DNA from 3 places in the Microbispora rosea genome. Region 1 is predicted to be linked to each of the others. Evidence: riboswitches for the same ligand, from Rfam matches in the RefSeq annotation. Region 1 holds a riboswitch; each other region holds the start of a gene.

Region 1 (7,213 bases):
CACGCTGACGAAGAAGGTGCAGGACGGCACGGCGCTGCCGGCCGACCAGGCCGCCTACCGCCGGGCGTCGAGCACGGCCGCCCGGGTCCTGCCGGAGACGCCGCGGCGACTGCCCTACCGGACGCTCGCCTCGGTCGTGGACATCACCACCGGGCACGACGAGCAGACGCTGCGCATCCTGCGCGCGTTCGACCCGGAGATCGCCGGGCTGGACGAGCTGCGGCCGCGGCTCGACCGCGCCCAGCACTGGGTGAACACCTACGTGCCGGCGGAGGAGCGCACGCAGGTGCGCGAGACGCCCGACAAGGAACTGCTCGACACGCTCGGCGAGCAGGACCGCGAGTCGCTGCGCCTGCTGGCGGAGGGACTCGACGCGCACTGGTCGCTCGACGGGCTGACCACGCTCGTGTACGGCGTGCCGAAGATGCAGGCCGGGCTCGACATGGACGCAAAGGCGGCCACGCCCGAGCTGAAGGCGGCCCAGCGGGCCTTCTTCGCCCTGCTCTACCGGCTGCTCGTCGGCCGCGACACCGGCCCGCGGCTGCCCACGCTGCTGCTGGCCGTGGGCCGCGACCGGGTGCGCGAGCTGCTCGGTCGCGCCTGATCGCTGTGTGATCTTCTGTACGCGGGCCGGACGGCATGGCCGTCCGGCCCGCGGCGTGCCTGCCCAGGTAAACCGGGAGATTCAGGGCAGCAGGACCAGCCGGCCGCGCAGGCCGCCCTTCCGCAGGCGTTCGTACGCCTCGGCCGCCCGGTCCAGCGGGTAGGTGCCGGCGACCCGCAGGCTCAGCCGCCCCGCCTCGGCCAGCTTCGCGACCTCCCGCAGCTGGGCCGCGTCCGCGCGGATGAACACCGTCGAGACCCGGATGCCGCGCAGCGGGACGGGGGCCTGTCCGGCGGTGACGGCGACGAACGCGCCCCCGTTGCGCACGGCGTCCAGCGCGGGCAGTCCGACGACCGCCGCGTCCACCAGGCCGTGCACGCCGCCGGGAACGACGGCCCTGACGGCCGCCGCCAGGTCGGCGTCCCTGGGGACGAACCACTCCGCGCCGAAGCCCCGCACCAGCGCCTCGTCGCCGGGCGCGGCGACCGCCGCGACCCTGAGCCCCCGCGCCACGGCCAGCTCCACGAGATAGCCGCCGACGCCGCCGGCCGCTCCCGTGACGAGCAGGGTCTCGCCCTCGGCGAGCCCGGCGAGATCGAGCGCCTGAAGGGCGGTGAGCGCGTTCAGCGGCAACGTGGACGCCTCGGGCGCGGCCACTCCCGCGGGCGCGGGAGCCACCGCCGTCTTGTCCAGCACCACCAGGTCCGCCTGGGCCTTGAGCGGGTCCGTCAGCCGGTCCGACAGCCCGATGACCCGCTCGCCCGGACGTACGCCCGTCACGCCCGGCCCGGCCCGGTCGACCACGCCCGCCACGTCCCAGCCGAGCGCGTACGTCTCGTGGTGCGGCATGAGCCGGTTGTCGGCGAGGACGCCCGCGGCCGTGGCCAGGTCGACGGGGTTCACGGCCGCCGCCTCGACCCTGATCCGCACCTGCCCCGGCCCGGGCTCCGGCTCTGCCGCATCGACGATCCGTACGGCTCCGTCCTGTGCTACCAGTGCTCTCATGAGCCTCTTTCTCCTTCCGCTGTGGCAAGGAGCGTAGGAAGATCCGCTCTCTTTCAGTAAGAAGGCACCTGGAAGTGCGTAGGGGAGGAGAAGGGAAGAGGGGTGGCCACTCGGAAGCCGCTGCTCGAAGCGATCAAGCGCTGGGCCGAGATCCACATGGACGACGTCGAGGCGGCCAGGCAGGCGTACGACCGCCGCTCCGGCCCCTAGGAGCGTCCGGCGGCCCCTGTCAGACACTCCCCAACCTTGACGACCTTCACGCGAGGCGTTTACCTTCCCTGAAGGGTGGGCCGACGAATCATCGTCGTGGGGGAGGGCGGACGATGGGTGTTCCCGAGGTCGTCTACCGAGGTGAGAATCTCGCCTCGGACCTTGAGCGTGCCGGTCTCACCGAAGAGGATCTGCTTCTCCTCGCGGAGCTGGCCAAGGGTGTGACCGCAGACCGGGTGGGCCGCAGTCTCGACGTCAGCGGCCGAACCGTGCGGCGCCGGCTGCGGTGCATCTGTGACCGCATCGGCGTGGCGACCGCGATCGAGGCGGTCGCCTGGGCGGCACGCCGCCGCCTCATCTGACCGTGTTCGTTTCATAGAAAGGGACCGACGCCCCTCCGTGGAGGAGGGGCTCAGTCGGCGACGCGCACCGCTCCCGCGAACGGCCGTCCGTCGATCTTCGCGATGTGGACGACGTCTCCGGTGCGCGGCGCGTGGATCATGTAGCCGTTGCCGATGTAGATGCCCACGTGGTGCAGGTCGGAGTAGAAGAACACCAGGTCGCCGGGGCGGAGCTGGTCACGGGGGATGTGGGTGCCCGCCGTCCACTGGTCGCCGGTGTAGTGGGGCAGGCTGATGCCGACGGACTGGTAGGCCGCCATGACCAGGCCGGAGCAGTCGAAGGAGCCGGGCCCCTCGGCGCCCCACACGTACGGCTTGAGCTGCTGCCCGAGGGCCCACCGCGCCGCCTGGGCGGCCTTGCCGTCACCGATGATGGGGAACGCCGTCCTCGCGCGCGTCTCGCGGCCGATCGTCTGGGAGACCTGCCGGTAGAGGTTGCTCTCGGTCTTCTTGATCAGCTTCGTGATCTTGTCGCGCCGCGAGTCGAGGCCGCTGAGGAGCTTCTTGACCTCGGCCTGCCGGGCGGAGGCACTCTCCCTGGCCCGTGCGGCGGCGTCCATGGCCTTGGTGACCTCGGCGACCTCCTGGCTCTGCTGCAGCTCCAGCGCGTACGTCGTGGAGGCCTGGTCCAGGTAGCGGCGGGGGTCGGCGTCGCTGTCGATGAGCACGAGCGCGTTGCCGAGCCCGTTGGTCATGTAGGAGTGCTGCGCGAGGGCGCTCGCCTTCTGCCGGCGGACCTCGAGCTCGGCCTCGCTCTTGGCGAGGTTCTTCTTGGCGAGGTCGGCGGACCGCTCGGCCGCCTTCAAGCGCACCCGCTCGCCGTTGTACTGCTCGCTGAGCGTCTCGATCTCGGTGTAGAGGCTCTCGACCTGCGCCGTGAGCTCCTTGAGGCTCGGCTTCGGGTCGGCGGTGGCGCGGACCACCGGGGCGCCGAACGTGATCGCGGTGATCGCGACGCCGACGAACGCCAGACGGCGGATGGGACCCGGACCGGCCGTGCCGGGTCCGGACCGTCGGCCGCGGGCGTGCCTGCCCGCCGGCCGCTCTCCACGCATGCGCAACCGAGCTCCTCTCCCACGTGTGCCCCGCGGCGGGCCCGTCGTCGAGACGGAGCCGTACGGCGGGGCAGTGCTGAGCGCCTACCGGGTTAGCTGACGGGTTCGGGCCGGAGTAGCCCTACCTGGCGGATTCACCCCTTGACGATCTGAGACCGAACCGATCCTGATCCTGCAGTTGGGTCCCCGGTTCCCCTTCGCACTCGGTGCTTCGAAGATTCGGCGCCCGGTCTCCGTGAGCGCTCACGATGACCGGCATCGTCGCTGGACGATAGTGCACAGCGAGTTCTTGCTCAACCAGAACTCCGAAACCCGTCTACGTTTGACAACCAAACGATCACGGTCGGGTCACGGGTTCGGTAGTGATACGTCCGTGTTCACCTGGGTTTAGAGCGATCCGAGTGTTCGGGTGTGCTGCTCGGGCTGCTGAAAAAACTGGGACGAACCTGGACAACCCCCTCGGAGCGCGACCGCACATCCGTCCGCATCCGAATGGCTACGCAGAGTCATTTCTGATGTCGGGTGGGGCGTTTGGGAATGACCGTTATCCCGGGGCACGCCCGGTGGCCTACCGCAGGGGATCGGCCGCGCTCCGGCTAGGCTGACCGGTCATGGAGCAGGTCGCCGCGCAGACGCCCAGTGAGTCGGGTGCCACGGCCGTGACGGTGCGCCGGGCCAGGACACCGGACGTCCGGGCGATCAGGCGCCTCGTCGACGCGTACTCGGGTGTCGGGCCCCGCCTGCTCAAGAAGAGCACGGTCACGCTGTACGAGGACGTCCAGGAGTTCTGGGTGGCCGAGGCGGACGGGCAGATCGTCGGCTGCGGCGCGCTGCACGTGCTGTGGGAGGACCTGGCCGAGATCAGGACCGTCGCGGTGGACCCCGCGTCACGCGGCGGCGGCGTCGGCCATCGGATCGTCGCCGCGCTCATCGAGACCGCAAGGGACCTCGGCGTGCGGAGGGTCTTCTGCCTCACGTTCGCGGTGGAGTTCTTCGCCAGGCACGGCTTCCGGCCCCTCCAGGGCACTCCGGTCTCCCAGGAGGTCTACGCGGAACTGCTCGCGTCGTACGACGAGGGCGTCGCCGAGTTTCTCGAGCTGGAGCACGTCAAGCCGAACACGCTGGGGAACACCCGGATGTTGCTGCACCTCGACCGCCATTGATCACCATTGATGAGCATTGATCGTCGATCTTGACGCTGCTTGTCGACTGCTGCAAAGGTGACTGTTGATACACCTGTCGCTACTTTTGGCAATATCAGCGTGTGCTACTACGTGCGGCGCATGCGTCTTCGAAACGAGGTGACACGGTGAGCACCGGACAGCCGCCGTACCCCCAGGACGAGTCGGACGGAACGCCACCGCCGCCATCGAACCCCGGGTACAACACGGACAGACAATCCCAGGAATACGACCCCGACGTCACGGTGGTCAGCTATCGCGGGCAGCACACGGGCCCGCAGCAGCCGCCCGGCTACGACCCCGCCCAGGGCGGCTACGGCCAGCAGCAGGGCTATGGCGCCCAGCAGGGCCAGCCGCAGCAGTACGGCCAGCAGGGCTACGGGCAGACCGGCCCGCAGCAGACCCCGCAGCAGCAGGGCTACGGCCAGGAGGCCGCCCAGCAGCAGGGCTACGGAGCTCAGCAGGCCCAGCAGCAGCAGTACGGCCAGCAGGGCTACGGGCAGCAGGGCTACGGCCAGACCGGCCCGCAGCAGGGTTACGCCCAGCAGGGGTATGGCCAGACCGGCCCGCAGCAGGGCTATGGCGCTCAGCAGGCCCAGCAGCAGTACGGCCAGCAGAACCCCCAGCAGAACCCCCAGCAGGGCTACGGCGCCCAGCAGGCCGGGCAGCAGCAGTACGGCCAGCCGTCCCAGGGCGGCTACGGCCAGCAGACCGGTCCCCAGGACTACGGTCACCAGCAGGGCTACGGGCAGCAGGCCCAGCAGCAGCAGTACGGCCAGCAGAACCCCCAGCAGGGCTACGGTCAGCAGCAGGGCTACGGCCAGCAGCCCGGTTACGGGCAGCAGCAGTACCCCCAGCAGGGCTACGGAGCTCAGCAGGGCCAGCAGCAGTACGGCCAGGATCAGTACGGGCAGCAGCAGTACGCCCAGCCGAGCCCCCCGCAGGGCTACGGTCAGCAGCAGTACGGTCAGCAGGGCTACGGTCAGCCCGGCTACGGCCAGCCGTACGCGCCCGAGGGCCCGATCCCGCCCGGCGCTCCGGCTCCGCTGGCGGAGTGGTGGCAGCGTCTCGTCGCCCGCATCATCGACGGCGTGATCGTCGGCATTCCGCTTGCGATCATCACGCTCGTGATCACGGGGATCATCGTCACCAACCCGAGCGTCGACATTACGAGCGGGGTTTACAACCCCGGAAGCGGTTACTTCCTCGCGTCACTGCTCACGGCGATCCTGGGCGGCCTCGTCATGGTCGTCTACGAATTCCTCATGCTGCGGGCGCAGGGGCAGACGCTCGGCAAGAAACTCATGGGCATCAAGGTCGTTCAGGTCGGCGGCACTCTCGACGCGGGAGGGCTTCCCCAGGACGCGGCGCTCAAGCGCGCCGGCGTGCTCTACGCTTTCGAGTTCCTGCAGTGGATTCCCGTTATCACCTACCTCGCGAACCTCGCCTCTCTTCTGAACGTGCTGTGGCTGTTGTGGGACAAGCCGCTGCATCAGGCGCTGCATGACAAGGTCGCCAACACTGTGGTGGTCAAGGTCAAGTAAGGACGACGGACGGGGTCGATGGAACGGACCATCGGCCCCGTTTTTCTATGGCTCGCTATGGCTTCGATCGCACTGCGCGCTCGCCCGGCTGTGACGAAAATCCTTGCGGCCCCTCCCGGGCATGCGATGCTTGGGTTCACCGTCCCGAGAGGTGCCCAATGACCGCGAGACCGCCCCCGGCGCCAATCCTTAAGACTCGCCCCAGCCACCCCCGGGGTCATATCCTCCCACGGGCGGCTTAAGGAACCGTCAGGGGCGCTTAAGGGGCCGTATGGAGCCGCACAGGCTCTTATGGCACTCTCCGGTGCCCACCCGTCCACCCGGCCGCAGGCGGCGTCTGCGGAATGCGGGGATCGTTTGGTCGTGGGAAACTCCGATGCCACGACCGGCCCGGCCGTCCGCGTGATTGTGCCTCCGCTCCTTTTTTCGATCTTCATACCTCCCGTTCGTGATCTTGATGGAACCGGCCGGTCCTCTCTTTTTACGAGGCTTCCAGGCTGCGACGATCTGGTTGCGCGTATATCCCGCAAGGCATGGCGCGCCGTACGAGAAGGGTGCCGGGCTCCTTGTGAAGATCCGGCCGTCGTGACGCCGGCTCCGTGTTTCAGCCGAGCTCTTCAACGGCCGTACGCCCCCGGTCCGGCCCTTTTCCGCAGGGGGTGTTTGCCGCTTCACGCGTGTTCGTCCGCGCCTGTTCGTCCCGATCGGCACGCCGCTCACCTGCGGCTACGGCGTGGGCCGGGCGGAACTCGGGGGTGTGCGTCCCCGCCGCCCGCCGTCGCCGGGGAAGCGCGCAAGCGGCTGAAACGACGGGACGGCCAGGAGCGGTGACCGTCGAGGTCGGCATTCTGGGTACGATTTCGAGTGCATCCGGTAAGGCCGCTGGAGAGACGAGGATTACCTCGGCCCTCCAGGGGCACCCCGGAAGGCGCGTCTGGTCCCTCCCGGCGCTATGGTCGTATCAGGGCGCCCGGCCCGGCAAGAGGCCGGCAGCCTTGCCACGTCCTCGAATTCCCTCGGGTGCACCTAATGACACCCCCGGCACGAGCGAGGCAGAATGACAGAGGTATTGTCCGCCTTGATACCTTCCGTGGTCGTCGCCGGCGCGGTCGTCTACGGCATCGTAAAGTTGGTACGTTCCGACGCGGCCGGCCTCCGCACGGCACGGGAGCCACTCGAGAAGTCACCGGACTCAGAGGTTCCTGAGAATCCG
Region 2 (7,213 bases), on a different contig from region 1:
GCCTCCACGAGGGCGAGCGCCGCCTCCTCGGTGAGCTCGATCGCGACCCGGGCCGACGGGCCCTCCGCCGGGTTGGTGATGTCGATGTTCACCGTGTGCTCCTGGCACGCGTGATAGGGATGGTCGATGTAGACCATGCCGTCGGTGACCGTGAACCAGCCCGACGCCCCCTTGGCGGCGCCGTCGACGCGGATCTTCTCGGTGAGATAGGTGCACATTGCTGTTCTCCTCAGGCGGCGAGGTGGCGGCCGAAGAAATCGAAGACCTTCTTCCAGCCCTCCACCGCCGCGGCGGGCCGGTAGGCCGGCCGGTCCACGGAGAAGAACCCGTGACCGGCGTCGGGGAAGACGTGGAACTCGTGGTCCTTGCCGAGCTTGTCCAGCTCTGTGGAGAGCACCCCCACCTCCTCCGGCGAGGGGAACTGGTCGTCCGCGCCGAAGAGCCCGAGCAGCGGGCAGGACAGGTCGGCGGCGCGGGAGATCAGCGGCGTGGCCGCCAGCGGGAATTCGGCGGGCGGCGAGTTGACCACGAAGGCCCCGTAGCAGTCGACGGCCGCGTCGATCTGCAGCGAGCAGGCGGCCAGGAACGTCTGCCGCCCACCGGAGCAGTAGCCGATGACGCCGATCTTGCCGTTGGCGTGCTCCAGGCCGTTGAGGTAGGCCGCGCCGCCGGCGACGTCGCCGACGAGCTGCTCGTCCGGGACGCCGCCCTTGGCCCGGGCGGCGGCGGCCTGGTCGTCCGGGCTGACGCCCGCGCCCTCCCTGGAGTACAGGTTCGGGCAGATCGCTGCGTAGCCGTGCGCGGCGAACCTGCGGACGATCTCCTTGGTGCCCGCGTCGTAGCCGGGCATGTGGTGGATCACCACGACCCCGCCGTGGGGAGCGGAGTCGAGCGGCCGGGCCGCGTACGCCTCGAGTTCGGCGCCTTCGTGCCCGGTCACGGCGACCGTGCCGGCCCACATCGCGTCCGTCATTGAGATTCCCTTTCCTCTGACCACAGCGCTGCCCGTGAGATGGCGGTGCAGGAGCCCACCTTAGTCGTTAGCTGAGCTAACCAAGTCGCCCGTCCACCGCCGGGCCGGATGGCGGTGGGCGGGGTCGTCCCGGCCCGTCCGCCGGGCGCGTGCTCATGCCGTATGGCGGCTGTATGGCGGCTGTGTGGCGGCTGTGTGGCGCATCTCACCGCCGGCGGCCGGCGACCGCGAGGACCTGCGGAAGCAGGGAAGGGCGGCAGCCGGAATGATGCCCTTTGCCGGGTTTTTCGTCGTGTCTTACTTGTTATCTACTAAACTTCCCGTGTGTCTCGCCGGTGCGCGGTCCTCAACCCGAGGACGACCGGCGACCGCCGAATCCCGGAAGTCATCGATCCCGGGAACCGGGGACCCACGTTTCCTGGGGTGAATCCGGACCATCCGGTAGGGCTACTCCTGGCCCGAACCCGTCAGCTAACCCGGTAGGCGGCCAAGGAGAGGAGAGCGTGTGGAGTGTCGGCTCCACCTGCCCACCCGGTCCGCGCCGCGTCGCCGGACCGCATGCCCGCCCTGGAACGTCTCCAGGCTTCCGGGGTGATGGCGCGCCCGTGACGGGCTGTCGCATCTCCCGTTTCTGATTCCGCCCCGCCGTGGCGTGTCCCCGGACGGTCATGCCGTCATGCCGTCACGCCCCGCGGGCCGTTCGTCATGTCTCGAAGCGCGCCATGAGGAGCCTCCGATTTCCACCGATCCGATAGCTCGACAGCTGCTCGACGCCGTACGCCCCGAACTGGGCTACCGCGAGCGAGCCGGGAAACACACGAAGTTCGGCGAGTGGTACGCCGACAACGTCGCCAAGGACCCCGACTTCAAGGCCGCCCCCTGGTGCGACATGTTCGTCTCGTGGGCGGCCGACCGGGCCGGGGTGCAGGCCCACGTCGGGGAGTTCGCGCTGACCACGCGGCACGCCAAGTGGTTCGAGAAGCACCACGCCTGGAGCGACAGGCCCGAGCCGGGCGCGGTGGTGTTCTTCGCCTGGTCGGGGTCCAAGAAGATCCGCGACATCGACCACGTCGGCATCGTCGAGAAGGTCGTCGGTCGCAAGGTCCACACGATCGAGGGCAATGTCGACGGCGTGTGGCTGAAGCGCAAGGTGCGCGACACGAGCAAGATCGTCGGGTACGGCCTGCCGCGCAAGGTCAAGGTGGCGCAGAAGGCGCCGGTGACGATCCAGCCGGCGGCGGCAGTGAACGCGAGCGTCCAGAGCGCCGGGGCGCCCGCCACCAGGAACATGGCGGCCACGCAGGGGAAGGCCCTCGACGTCGTGTGGTCGCCGGGCGACGCCGTTCTGCCGGCGGGCCTGCTGTTCGCGGTGGTCTCCACCGCCGTGACCGGGATCCGGGTCAGGGCCGCGGCGGCGACGTCCGGCGGACGGCACCGCAAGCGCGGGTGAGGCAGATCAACCCGGCAGGCTGTCCAACATGCTCTTCATCTCCTTGATCTCGGCCGACTGGCTGGAGACGATGGACTCCGCCATCCGCCGGGCCGGCTCGTAGGTTCCGCCGCGCAGCTCGTCGCGCGCCATGGCGACCGCTCCCTCGTGGTGGCGGATCATCATCGTGAGGAAGGCCCGGTCGAAGGCCCGTCCGGACAGCCCTTCGAGACGCCGCATGTCCTCGGGAGACATCATCCCGGGCATGGCGTGGTGGGCCGGCGCCGGACTCTCACCGGGCACCCGCTCACCCCAGGCCGTGAGCCAGCCGCTCATCGTCCGGATCTCCGGAGCCTGCGCGGCCTCGATCCGCCGGGCGAGCCGCGCGACCCGGGCGTCCGCCGCGCGGTCCGCGGCCAGCCTCCCCATCTCCACCGCCTGACGATGATGCGGGATCATCATCCGGGCGAACATGACGTCCCGGTCGTTGTGGTCGGCCGTCGGCGTCGGGGCCCCGGGCGCGGTGAGCGCGGCGGGTGAGGAAGGCGTGGCGGCTGTGGCGGCCGAGCCGTACGGGCCGCCCGCGCCGACCAGCAGATCGGCCGTCAGCAGGGCCACCGGCAGAACGCGTCCCTTCATCGGCCAGCACCTCCGTACGTCCGGGCGGCGGACCAACGGCCTTCCCGCCGCCCTGCCTGCGGTGCCGACGACGGCGCCACCCCCGGTGCGCCGTCGCCGCGTGAACCGTGTGAAGGCGAACACAGTCCTCGAACAGCACCGTGTCCTCGAACAGCATTCGTGTTCTCTGGCTGTCGTACCCCGCTGCGTGGAACGTTCCCGTCAGCCGCTGAACGTGATCCGGAACCGGTAGTTGTCACCGTAGGTCGAGCCGCGGATGGTGAACGCCGCGCTGCCCGAGCTCACCCGGCCCGACACCGTCGCCCCGGCGTTGACGGCGTAGAGGAAACGAGACGTGCCGAGATCGCGGCAGGGGACGGTGGTCTTCTCTCCGTAGAAGTGGTTGAACGTGGCCCCCTCGGCGCGGTGGTTGTCGACCAGCTTCCCGGACCAGGAGGTGCCCGATCGGCTGGTGACCCAGTAGCCCAGCAGGAGTTTCGGGTCGCGTGCGTTGCCGCCGAGATCGCGGGCCGACGCGGTGACGACGTGGGCGGAGCCGAGCTGGAAGGAACCGAGGGCGCCGATGTCGCCGACGTAGAACTCCCAGTAGAAGGGGTTGCGCTCGACCCGGCCTGCGGCGGACTTGCGTGGACCGGTGACGAACCTCGCGGCCGCCTTGTATCGGCTGGTGCCGACGAACCGGTGCTCGCCCCAGAGGGGACCTCCGCAGTAGTCGTAGACATCGACCACCACCGTGGCGGTGCCGCGATAGATCCGTAGGGCGGATTGCGTGCCGGACGCCGCGCCGGACGGGGCCGCCGTGCCGAGCACCGCGGTCACGGAAACCACCGCGGCCGCTAATCCGAATTTCCGTTTTCTCATGAGAAATCCCCTCCCTGTCGTACGGTCGGTCGAAGGTCGCGTTTCGGGTCCGCTGTGCGTTTTCCCGGTGTCCGTTCGCCCGGTGTGCGGAATCAGCCGGTCGGCACGTTGCCCAGGAAACTCGCCGAATAGAGCGCCAGCGGAAGGACGGCCGCCAGCACATAGGGGATGAACTGGGCATTTCGCCGGTCGTCGTGGCGCGTCCGGACAATCCACGGCCAGACGACCAGCAGCACCGTGCTCCCGGCGAGGATGAGCCGGTCGAAGGCGAGCCCGTCGGCGATGCTCTGGAACACGTGGGCGATCGCGGTGCCGGCGTCCTCACCGATGAGCATGAACGCGGGCAGGGCGACGGCCGACATCAGCACGAGCCGGACGACGAGGGTCGCGGGCCAGGCCACGGCGAGCCCGGTGAGGCCGTGGAAGCGCCCCTCGGCGACCTTCCTGCGCAGCCCGATCGGCGGGTGGGTGAGCAGGCCGCCGGCACGCCTCAGCCGGCCGCGGGGAAGGGCCCGTTCGCGGTCGAGTGCCCGGATGAGCGCGTCGGCGCCACGTTCCCGGACCGCCAGCCGATCCGCGCTGAGCTCGGCCAGCCACAGCGCCATGACCGGCATGAGCAGCATCCTCGGGACGGCGACGGCGAGGACGAGAAGCTGCCCGATCAGCAGGCGCCCGGCCGCGCCTCCGGACGTGGCGTACAGGGTGATCGGCAGCAGCCCGGCCAGCACGAAGATCGGGCCCCAGACGCGTACCAGCCAGGTGAAAGGGCTGGCGAGACCGACGACGTGCTGGTCGCGCTGGCGGCGGTGGGCGATCTCGTGCAGCAGTACGGCCTCGGCCGCCCCGCGGTCGGCCCGCCACAGGACGGTCAGCGGGAGGAACACGGCGATCCGCGCCTTCCTCCAGCCCACGGGATAGACGCGCGCCAGCATGCGGCTGCTCTCGCTGAACCTGATCGCGATGGAAGGGTCCTGCCGCCGGACGAACGCGGCGATCTCCTCGATGACCGGGTTGTCGCTGACTCTCAGATCGTGCCGCCGCTCCACGCGTCGTCCGCGAGACGCCGGCAGCAGCAGGCTCGCCATCGCCCCGAGCAGAACCAGGACGGGAAAGAGCTGGGTGATGCTCGCGACACCGAGCACGATTCCCGCCGTGCGGGCGACCCCCACGGGGCTGTCCGTCATCAGGCCCCAGTAGTCGGTCGCCTGGCGGATCCAGTCGCCGATCAGCCCGGGCACTCCGGCCGCAAGGCAGGCGATCAGGTAGAACCAGAGCCACGGCGGCAGCATCCAGGAACGCGACCGCCCGCCGAGCCGGGGTTCCGGAAGAGGCGCCGCGGGTGGCGTGGCCAGGAGGGCGGTGAGCAGCGCCTCGATCTCCTCCAGGGTGTTGCCCGGTTCGAAGACCGTCTCCAGGAGCCGGTAGGTCTGTTGCTCGGCCCTTTCCCTGCTGATGCCGTACGCGACGAGGCGCTCTGTCAGGAGGTCGATGGCCTGATCGAGCAGGCGCCCCTGGCCGGGGGCCGTCCGGCCGGGGTCGGTCCGGCTGGGCGACGAGGGCCCGGGCGACGAGGGGCCGGGCGACGATGGGCCGCGGACGGCGGCGGCTCGCTCGGGCGAGGACGTCTCGGTGCCGCGCCGCGCCTGGATGAGGGCGTACACGGCGAGCGTGTTCCCGATCATTCCGTCCGCGAGAAACGTGTGCAGGTGACCGGCGACGGCACGCAGCGCGTCGAGAATGACCGGCAGCTCGCCGATTCCCGCGCCGGGCGCGAATCCCCCGGTTTCACCGCCGTCTCCGGGATCGAAAAGACGGCGGCGGCGTTCTCCTCCTTCGGCATACGCGGTGCCGACCTCTGCGGCGAAATCGATCTCATGAGGTGTGAGACGCTCGGCGAGGCGCCGGGACCACGCGCCGACGAGTTCCACGAAATGCCTCCACGGGACGGTGGGAGCCCCACCGTAAAAGACCTCTGCCGTCTTACCCAATGACGTGCGCATAGACGGTTGGTCACGCGGTGTGTCGAACCGGAGTGGTGGCGACAATAATGGCGGAGGAGAGTAATGACCGACTAATTCCAAAACACGGCATACACATAGAACGCCCGCTTGATGCCGTATTTCGCCCCCTTCTGGCGGTGGAGTGCGCGTTCCTGTCGCCTGGGCCTCCGGCGGGCGGCCGGTGGGACATGTTGACATGCAGCCGTGCGGTTGCCTATGGTTCATGCAGCCAAATGGCTGCATGTTCGGGATGGGGAAGATGGACGAGGTGTTCAAGGCGCTGGCCGACGCCAGCCGCCGCGGGTTGCTGGACAGCCTGAACGCCCGCAACGGCCAGACGCTGCGTGAACTCTGCGCGGAGCTGGACATGACGCGGCAGTCGGTCAGCAAGCACCTGGCGGTGCTGGAGGCGGCGAACCTCGTGGCAACGGTGTGGCGTGGCCGGGAGAAGCTGCACTACCTCAACGCCGTGCCCATCAACGCCATCGCGGACCGCTGGATGAGCAGGTTCGACCGCGAGCGGGCCCGTGCTCTCGCCGATCTCAAGAACGCATTGGAGCAGGAGCCGATGGGCAACCCCGAGTTCGTCTACACCACCTACATCAAGACCACGCCCGAGCGGTTGTGGCAGGCACTCACCGACCCCGGCTTCACCCGGCGCTACTGGGGCCTGTCCTTCGACACCGACTGGCGAGCGGGGGCGCCGATGACCTGGCACCAGGGCGCCGTGGCGATCGCCGATCCCGAGCAGGTGGTCGTCGAGTCCGACCCCGGCCGCCGTCTCTCCTACACCTGGCACTCCTTCACGCCCGAGTGGGCCGAGGCGGTCGGCCTGGGGGAGGACGTGCTCGCCAGGCTGAAGGCGGAGCGCAGGTCACGGGTGACGTTCGAGATCGAGCAGGTGGGGGAGACGGTCAAGCTGACCGTCGTCCACGACGGCTTCGATCCCGGCAGCACCGTTCGGGAGATGGTCGGCGAGGGCTGGCCCCAGGTCCTGTCCGCGCTCAAGACCCTGCTGGAGACGGGCGAGCCCCTCCCGGCCGGGAGCGTGTGACGCGTGGCCCGCGCCCCGGGGCCAGGCCGGGCCAGGCCGGACGGGGCGCGGGGCACGGCCGGAGGGGGACGCGGGGGGGCGGAGGGTCAGCACTGGCCGTCGGCGAGCACCCAGTAGTCCTGGCCGGTCTGGCGCAGCGCGTGCGTGGTGAAGGTGTTCCACAGGCCCATCGCGTCGTTCGACCCCTTGGCATAGGTGTAGCCGCCGGACTGGTACGCCCGCCCGGCGGTCGTGTGGGCGTAGTTGCTGGCCCGCAC
Region 3 (7,213 bases), on a different contig from region 1:
GGTGCAGATCGCTTCCACCACCCCTGCCGCCAACTGGCCGGCGGCGAACTTCTCCCGCACCCGGGGCAGACGCGCCAGCTCCACCGCCAACGTCAGCAGGCGGCTGGCTCCGCCGACGCTCATCCCGGCGGCGGTGCGCAGCCAGCTGCGGGTGGAGGCATGCCCATGCTGCTTGACCTGCCCCGCCCGATGGACCCGGCCCACCCGATCGGCAATTGCGCAGGTGATCCGATCCCGCGCGAACAGCAAATCCTCCGCCTCAGCCAGGCAGACATCCGCATCCTCCGGAAGCGGCGCCAACGCCAACGCCTGCGCCGACTCACGAACAGACCCCACCAGCACCCACGACGACCGAGCGCGCGGACGACCACCCGCATCGGCGGCACCCGCGCCGCCACCACCATCGACACCAAGGCCATCGGCACCCAGGCTGCCTGGGCTCCCGGTGCCGGGCGTGCCGTCGCTCGTGTGCGCGCTCGTGTGCTGCGGCGGCTGGAGGTCGGCGATCGGGAAGTACTCGCGGGCGGATGAGCCATCGGCAGACCACAACGGCGAGTCGGCGGTCAACCGGTCCCACCAGTCGTCGGAACTATTCGAACGACGAAGGCGGTCAGGATGAGAGTCGAACAGATCCATCACACCTCCTCGGGAAATTCGAAAGTCTGTATGAATTCTCTCATTGCTCCAGGTCGTCGAGCAACGCGACGAAGCGATTAGCTGGAGTTACAGGTGGGAGGAGATAGGCAGGTCAGGGCCCGGTTCTGGCGGTGCTGGTGCATGCATCCGGGGCGGTCGCGACGGCAACGACGCGCCGGGTACGCGCAGGAAGGGGCAATCCTGCCAGCAGCAACTCCACTTATAGGTGGCGCAGAGAGGGGTCAGCCGTGCGGTCGCGGCTTTGACGTCATCGTTGTCGATGTCCGGATGGTGCCGGGGCGCGCCGTCGATCGCCCTGTACGGCGACGGTGAGCTCGGGAATCGTGTCCTGCGGCGAGAAGGACTGTGCCTCCTCGAAATCAACCCCGGTGGTTAGGGCGTCGACCAGAAGGCTGCGAATTCGCCGGGTCGCCCCGCGCACTCGGACGGCCGGATCACCGGAAGGGGCCGCGGCAGGGGGAGGTCGGTGCTCACCCCCAGTGGTCGCCCCAGCCCCACAGATTGGGACCGAGGGCGGCGGCCTGGTCGTCCTGCTCCACTCCGAACCGGCCGCGGAAGAACAGCATCGGGCGCTGCTCGGTGACGACGGGTTCGAGCTCGCGCACGTGGCCGATGATCACGTCGTGGTCACCGGCGACGTGCACGTCGCGCACGTCGCCGTGGACTCGCAGCAGCACCTTCCGCAACGCCGGAGTGCCCCATCGCGACAGGTCCCAGTCGAGTCCAGCGAACTTGTCGCCTCTGCTGGAGCCGAATCGGCCGCAGATGTCGATCTGATCCTCGCCGAGGACGTTCACGCAGAAGCGGCCCGACTTTTTGATCCGCGGCCAGGCGCGGCCCTTGTGGTCGGCACAGAACAGGATCAGCGGCGGTTCGAGGGACACCGAGGCGAACGACTGGCAGGCGAAGCCCACCGGTTCCCCGTCGTCGAGGCCCGTGACCACGCTAACGCCGGTCGCGAACATGCCCAGCGCGCGCCGGAACTCGGCCGGCGTCGGCGGCGCCACCTCGGTGAACTCGGGGTCGGCGGGTGCAGCGGTCATGGACTCACCTCGCGTACGTGTCGGTGCCTCAGGTGACGAACTTACAAACCCCCTTACGGGCGGATCGCACGGGGATCCCGGTCAACGGAAGCCGCGTACGGGCGGGGTTACGGTCCGAGCGGGTCACCTGCCGGCCCGCCCCGGCCTCACTCATCGGGATGATCGTCCTGTTCGCGATATCTGTCCAGTTAGCGACACCGAATTGCGGACGAGCGCGGACGTCGAGCGGGGCTGTCCTCCCCGGTGATGCGGCGGGTGATGGGCGTGCACGAGCTCGACTACGGCCACCTGCTCGACGACATGGTGCTGTCGCGGGACGAGCCGCGACCGAGTACGTCGTGCCCGGCATCGAGCTGATCGACACGGGCCGGGCGTCGCCGTCCCGCTGCAGGTAAAGACGGGTTTTGTCCTGTTTACACCATTCTGGTGCTGTGTGTACCTTTAGGTCGCACGGCATGGGTACCGGCCGACATTCTCCGTCGTATCCCTTGCCGTGTCGTTGCCCGGACCGCGCGGTGGTCGCGCGGCCGCCGAATCCGCGTCATGTGGAGCCGGGGACCCACTCTCTCGGGGTGAATCGGCGCGCAGGCCCCCAGATGCGCCCGTAGGGCACTTCCTGCCCGAACCCGTCAGCTAACCCGGTAGGCGGAATGGAAGCAAGGAGTCAACCCCGCCATGTCCATCCATCGGCTCTCCCTCGGGGGCCGGCCCTCCCGCCGGCGCCTGCGCTCCGCCCTCGCTGCGGCGACCCTCGCGGTCTCGGCCGCCACGGCCACCGTCACGGCGGCCGTCGCCCTGCCCGCCCCGGCGTACGCGAACCCGCACACGTACGGCCAGGACGTCTCCGGCTACGAGGCCGACCACGACTGGATGAACAGCCGCGCGCAGTTCGGGTTCATCAAGGCCACCGAGGGGACCGACTGGGTCGACTCGTCCTTCCCCCGGCACTGGCAGGAGCTGGCCAAGAAGGGCATCGTCCGCGGCGTCTACCACTACGGCCATCCCTCCAACGACCCCATCGCCGAGGCCGACCACTTCCTCAGTGTGGTGAACTCGCAGCCGCACAAGCCCGGCGACATCCTGGTCCTCGACCTGGAGACCGCCGACGGCGAGTCCGTCGAGCAGGTCAACAGGTGGGCCAAGACCTGGCTGGAGTACGTGACGGCCAAGACCGGCACCAGGCCGATGTTCTACAGCGGCTGGAACTTCGCGAACAAGTACGGCCGCGGCCTCGGCCAGTACCCCCTGTGGGTGGCCCACTACAGCAAGGCGCCGGGCGACATCACGCCGCCCGCCGACTGGAAGTCCTGGGCGATCCACCAGTACACCGACACGCCCATCGACCAGAACGTCTCCGCGCTGACGCCCGCCCAGCTGCGCGCGCTCGGCCGGCCGTAGCCGAACGGGCCCCGGGGCGGGGCGTCCCCGCCCCGGGGCCGAGGCCGGTCGACCGGCTCGGTCAGACCACCGCGCCGGAGCCGTCACGCCGCGCGGGCCTCGCACGCGGCGCGGCGGGAGCCGGCGGCGGCTGGCCGGACCGCCGCTCCAGCGCGATCGCCACCGGCCCGGCCACGAACGACGACGACAGCGTCCCCACGACGATGCCGATCAGCAGGGCGACGGCGAAGTCACGCAGCGAGTCGCCGCCGAACACCGCCAAAGCCGCCAGGATGAACAGCGCCCCGAGCCCGGTGTTCACCGTGCGCGGCACGGTCTGCAGGATCGCGGCGTTCACCACCCGGCCGAACGGCTCCCGGCGCCGCAGCGGCCACAGCTCGCGCACCCGGTCGAACAGCACGACCTTGTCGTTGACCGAGTAACCGATGATCGTGAGCATCGCGGCCAGGAACACCCCGTCGATCGGCTTGCCCAGCCAGGCGAACGTGCCGACGACGACGGCCGCGTCCACGAACAGGGCCGCCACGGCCGCCGTGCCGAACGTCCACCGGAACCGGAACGCCAGGTAGACGAGCTGCGCGGCGAGCGCGACGGCGAGCGCGATGAGCGCGTTGCGGCGCAGCTCCTCACCCAGGCTCGGACCGATGAGCTCGTCGCGGTGCTTGGTGACCTCACCCACGCTCCGGTCAAGCGCCTGCTCCACGCGCACCACGTCGTCGGCGCTGATCTGCCCGGTGCGCACCGAGATCGCGTCGTCCGACCTCTGGACGACGGCGGAGGGGAACCCGGCGTCCGCCACCGCCTGCCTCGCCGCCGCGACGTCGACCGGCCGGCTCGTGCCGAACTCCACGATCCGGCCTCCGGTGAACTCGACGCCGTAGTTCAGGCCGCGGGTGACCAGCCCCGCCCCCGCGAGCACGAGCAGCCCGGCCGCGACGGCGAGCCACAGCCGCCTGCCGCGCATCAGGTCCGGCCCGCGCCGGGTCAGCCAGGTCCTGACCCGGCCGATCGAGCCGATGCCGGACGCCCGCGGGCCGATCCTCGCGATCAGGGCGGCGGCGAGCACCCGGGTGATCAGCATCGCCGACACCAGCGAGGCCAGCACGCCGATGGCCAGCGTCACGCCGAAGCCCTTCACCGGCCCCGAGGCCAGCCAGAACAGCAGCCCGGCGGCGAGCAGGGTGGTGATGTTGGAGTCGGCGATCGCGCTCCAGGCGTTCTTGAAGCCGCGTTCGAGAGCCGCCTTGAGACCCCGGCGGGGCGCCTCGCCGTACTCCTCCCTGGCCCGTTCGAAGACCAGCACGTTGGCGTCCACGGCCATGCCGATGGCCAGGACGAACCCGGCCAGGCCGGGCAGTGTGAGCGTGGCACCCATGGCCACGAGCCCGGCGTACGAGATCAGGCCGTAGCAGGCGAGCGCGACCGCGGCCAGCACGCCCACCAGCCGGTAGACGACGCCGATGAACACCGCGGTCAGGATCACCCCGACGACGCCGGCCTTGGCGCTCGCGGCGATGGCGTCGGCGCCGAGGGTCGGGCCGACCGTGCGCTGCTCGACCAGCTCCAGCGGCACCGGGAGCGAGCCGCCCTTGACCAGCACCGCGAGGTTCTGCGCCTCCTGGGCGGTGAACGACCCGGTGATCTGCGTGCTGCCGCCGGAGATCCCCGCCTCGCAGGCGATCGACTCGTCCACCTGCGGCGAGGAGATGATCTCGTTGTCGAGGACGATGGCGACGCGGCGCTTGTGGTCGCCGACCGGCGCGCAGGCCGCTGTCCCGGTCAGCTCCCGCCAGGGACCGGGCTCCTTGAAGTCGATCGTGACGAACCAGCCCGGCCCCATCTGGGGGTCGCTGCGCGCGGCGGCGTCGGTGACGCCCGCCCCGCTGAGCGCGACCGGGCCGAGCTTCAGCCTCTGGCCGCTCTCGTCGGCGACCGCGTCCCTGTCGCCGTCCTCGGCGGGACCGAGCACCGGATGGAAGTTGAGCTGGGCGGTCTTGCCGATGACCGCGGCGGCCTCGCGCGGGTCGAGCACGCCGGGCAGTTCGACGATGATCCGCTTCTCGCCGGAGCGGACCAGGGTGGGATCGACGACTCCGAGGGCGTCGGCCCTGCGCCGGAGCACGTCGAGGGCGCGGTCGGTGGCGTCGGCGTCCGCCTTGACCGTGGGTGAGTCCTTCGTCTCGAAGACGAGCTGGGTGCCGCCGCGCAGGTCGAGGCCGAGGCGCGGGGCCATGGTGAAAGCGAGCAGCAGTGAGGTCGCGATGACGGCGAGCGCCGCCACCGCACGCCACATGGGCGCACGGGACATGAAGCCTCCACAGGCGTACGAGTGGGAAAGGTCTCAGTACGCGGTGGAGGGAGGAGCTCGGGCGGTGGCGGCCCGGTGCGGGCACTGGGCGGGCGGGCCGTCGTGATGCGGCCCGGCCCGGGTGACCCGGGTGCCGCCGCGCGGCGCCGCCGGGTTGGGCAGCACGACCGGTCCGCCGGACGCGCCGGGGCCGCCCGCGCCCGCCTGGACCCGGGGCGGGTCGCCCTGAGCCGGCCGTGTGGCGTGCGCCGGAGGGCAGCGCACGCCGCCCGTCTCGACGGCCGGACGGCCGGTGGCGAGGTGGGTGCCGGCGGCGTGGTGAATGCCGGTGACGCGATGTGGCGTCTGCAGTGTGCCCGCGGACGCGGGCACGCCGCCGGAGGTCAGGAAGATCGCGTGCAGCAGGAGCAGCAGCGCGGCGGTCAGCCTGCGTCGCGCCATCCTTCCCCCCTCCCGCGAAACCCGTGCCTTGCGGCCACCGTACCCAAGTAGAGGGGAACGGAGAACGCACCCGAGTGGACGGGAACGTTTCCGGAGATGCGGGTATGCACAACAAATGGCGGAAATCGGGCAGGGACCGATTGGGAGAAACGGGCAACGGGAAACGCGGATGACCGTTTCGCGAAGGTGGGTTATGGTCGGTCACATGGCGACCTCACGACGTGGCACGTGCGGGTCCACCGCCTTCACGTTGGTGGTGGGCCTGCTGATGCTTGCCCTCGCGCTGGTCGCCTCCACCCCCGCCTGGTACGGCGGCGATCCCGCTCAGCGTGCGCCGCAGGCCGCGGCCGAGGTGTGGACGCCGGGGGCGTGGACGCCGCAGTCGGCGACCCTGCCCACGGGCGCCGCAGGTCCCGAGCATCTGCCGTTCCCGTTCCGGCCGCGCAGCGTGGCGGCCGCGCCGGATGCTCCCGTCTCCGCGCCGGAGCCCGCCCGGCATCACGAGGACATCGTCCTCAGCCCGCAACAGACCGGGCATCGCACCGCGGGCTCGCGCAGCCCGCCACAGGCCCTCTGACGAGCTCGCTCGAAGCGCGCCTGACCCGCCATACCGCCCCGGCGGCCGTGGCGCGCGCCGTCATGCGGCCGTCCTCCCAGCCCTGACCACCATCGCGCGCGGGCCATTCCCGCGTACTCGTTTCGCGCACCGGCACCGGTGCGCCGACGGCGCGCGTGCTCGCGCGCCACCTCATCCCTCACCTGGAGTGATGCCGCTTATGGCAGAGATCAGGTCGCCGCGCCTCCTCATGGAGGAGTGCCGGCGGTACACGACGCAGCTGTCCGAGCTGCGCATGCTGCTCGAGGAGCGGCTCCACGCCGCCCGGGCACGGCGGGCGCGTCTCGACATCGCCGCGATCGAGGCGGCACTGGAGCGGATGGAGCGGGGCCTCTACGGCACCTGTATCCGATGCGAGGCGTTCCTTCCGCTCGACCGGCTCAGGGCCGCGCCGCAGGTGCAGCAGTGCGCCTCCTGCGCCGGCGAGACACGGCTGACGGCATGACGGCCCTGGCCCTCGACCTCGGCACCGCGCGGACCCGGCTGCTGCTGTCCGGCAGCACGGCGATCAAGGAGCGGCCCTCGGCGTTCGGCGAGCCGGGGACGCGCCGGTGGCCGGTGCGGCACGGCATGGTCGCCGACATGCCAAGCTGCGTCCGGCTGGTCCGCGCGGCGCTGAGCGACGCCGTGACCGGGCAACACCCGCCGCTGGAACGCGTGCTGCTCGGCGTGCCCGTCGCGGCCTCGCGACTCGACCGGCGAGCGGCGTACGCGGCGGTCAGCAGCGCCGCCCGCTGCCGGGTGACGATC

What was found. Region 1 has a riboswitch for cyclic di-AMP ahead of ACIBK1_RS00835 (C40 family peptidase). Riboswitches for the same ligand answer to the same signal wherever they lie in the genome.
Region 2: linked by a shared signal. The riboswitch ahead of ACIBK1_RS07970 (CHAP domain-containing protein) and the one ahead of ACIBK1_RS00835 (C40 family peptidase) in region 1 are both predicted to bind cyclic di-AMP.
Region 3: linked by a shared signal. The riboswitch ahead of ACIBK1_RS15855 (glycoside hydrolase family 25 protein) and the one ahead of ACIBK1_RS00835 (C40 family peptidase) in region 1 are both predicted to bind cyclic di-AMP.

Annotation. Positions count from the first base shown of each region.
Region 1 covers NZ_JBITJO010000001.1:177,558-184,770, reverse strand. The annotation lists gene lysS (lysine--tRNA ligase) at 1-604, shown strand, start outside; gene ACIBK1_RS00845 (NADP-dependent oxidoreductase) at 686-1,609, opposite strand; gene ACIBK1_RS00840 (helix-turn-helix domain-containing protein) at 1,933-2,181, shown strand; gene ACIBK1_RS00835 (C40 family peptidase) at 2,232-3,275, opposite strand; cyclic di-AMP (ydaO/yuaA leader) riboswitch at 3,342-3,494, opposite strand; gene ACIBK1_RS00830 (amino-acid N-acetyltransferase) at 3,887-4,438, shown strand; gene ACIBK1_RS00825 (RDD family protein) at 4,585-6,000, shown strand.
Region 2 covers NZ_JBITJO010000002.1:98,209-105,421, reverse strand. The annotation lists gene ACIBK1_RS07980 (DUF6295 family protein) at 1-218, opposite strand, end outside; gene ACIBK1_RS07975 (dienelactone hydrolase family protein) at 230-973, opposite strand; cyclic di-AMP (ydaO/yuaA leader) riboswitch at 1,333-1,475, shown strand; gene ACIBK1_RS07970 (CHAP domain-containing protein) at 1,650-2,423, shown strand; gene ACIBK1_RS07965 (DUF305 domain-containing protein) at 2,430-3,041, opposite strand; gene ACIBK1_RS07960 (hypothetical protein) at 3,243-3,860, opposite strand; gene ACIBK1_RS07955 (M48 family metalloprotease) at 3,995-5,830, opposite strand; gene ACIBK1_RS07950 (ArsR/SmtB family transcription factor) at 6,144-6,956, shown strand; gene ACIBK1_RS07945 (extracellular catalytic domain type 1 short-chain-length polyhydroxyalkanoate depolymerase) at 7,043-7,213, opposite strand, start outside.
Region 3 covers NZ_JBITJO010000003.1:788,068-795,280, forward strand. The annotation lists gene ACIBK1_RS15845 (DUF222 domain-containing protein) at 1-636, opposite strand, end outside; gene ACIBK1_RS15850 (flavin reductase family protein) at 1,128-1,700, opposite strand; cyclic di-AMP (ydaO/yuaA leader) riboswitch at 2,219-2,363, shown strand; gene ACIBK1_RS15855 (glycoside hydrolase family 25 protein) at 2,376-3,098, shown strand; gene secD (protein translocase subunit SecD) at 3,160-5,406, opposite strand; gene ACIBK1_RS15865 (hypothetical protein) at 5,440-5,847, opposite strand; gene ACIBK1_RS15870 (hypothetical protein) at 6,053-6,424, shown strand; gene ACIBK1_RS15875 (TraR/DksA family transcriptional regulator) at 6,624-6,908, shown strand; gene ACIBK1_RS15880 (rod shape-determining protein) at 6,905-7,213, shown strand, end outside.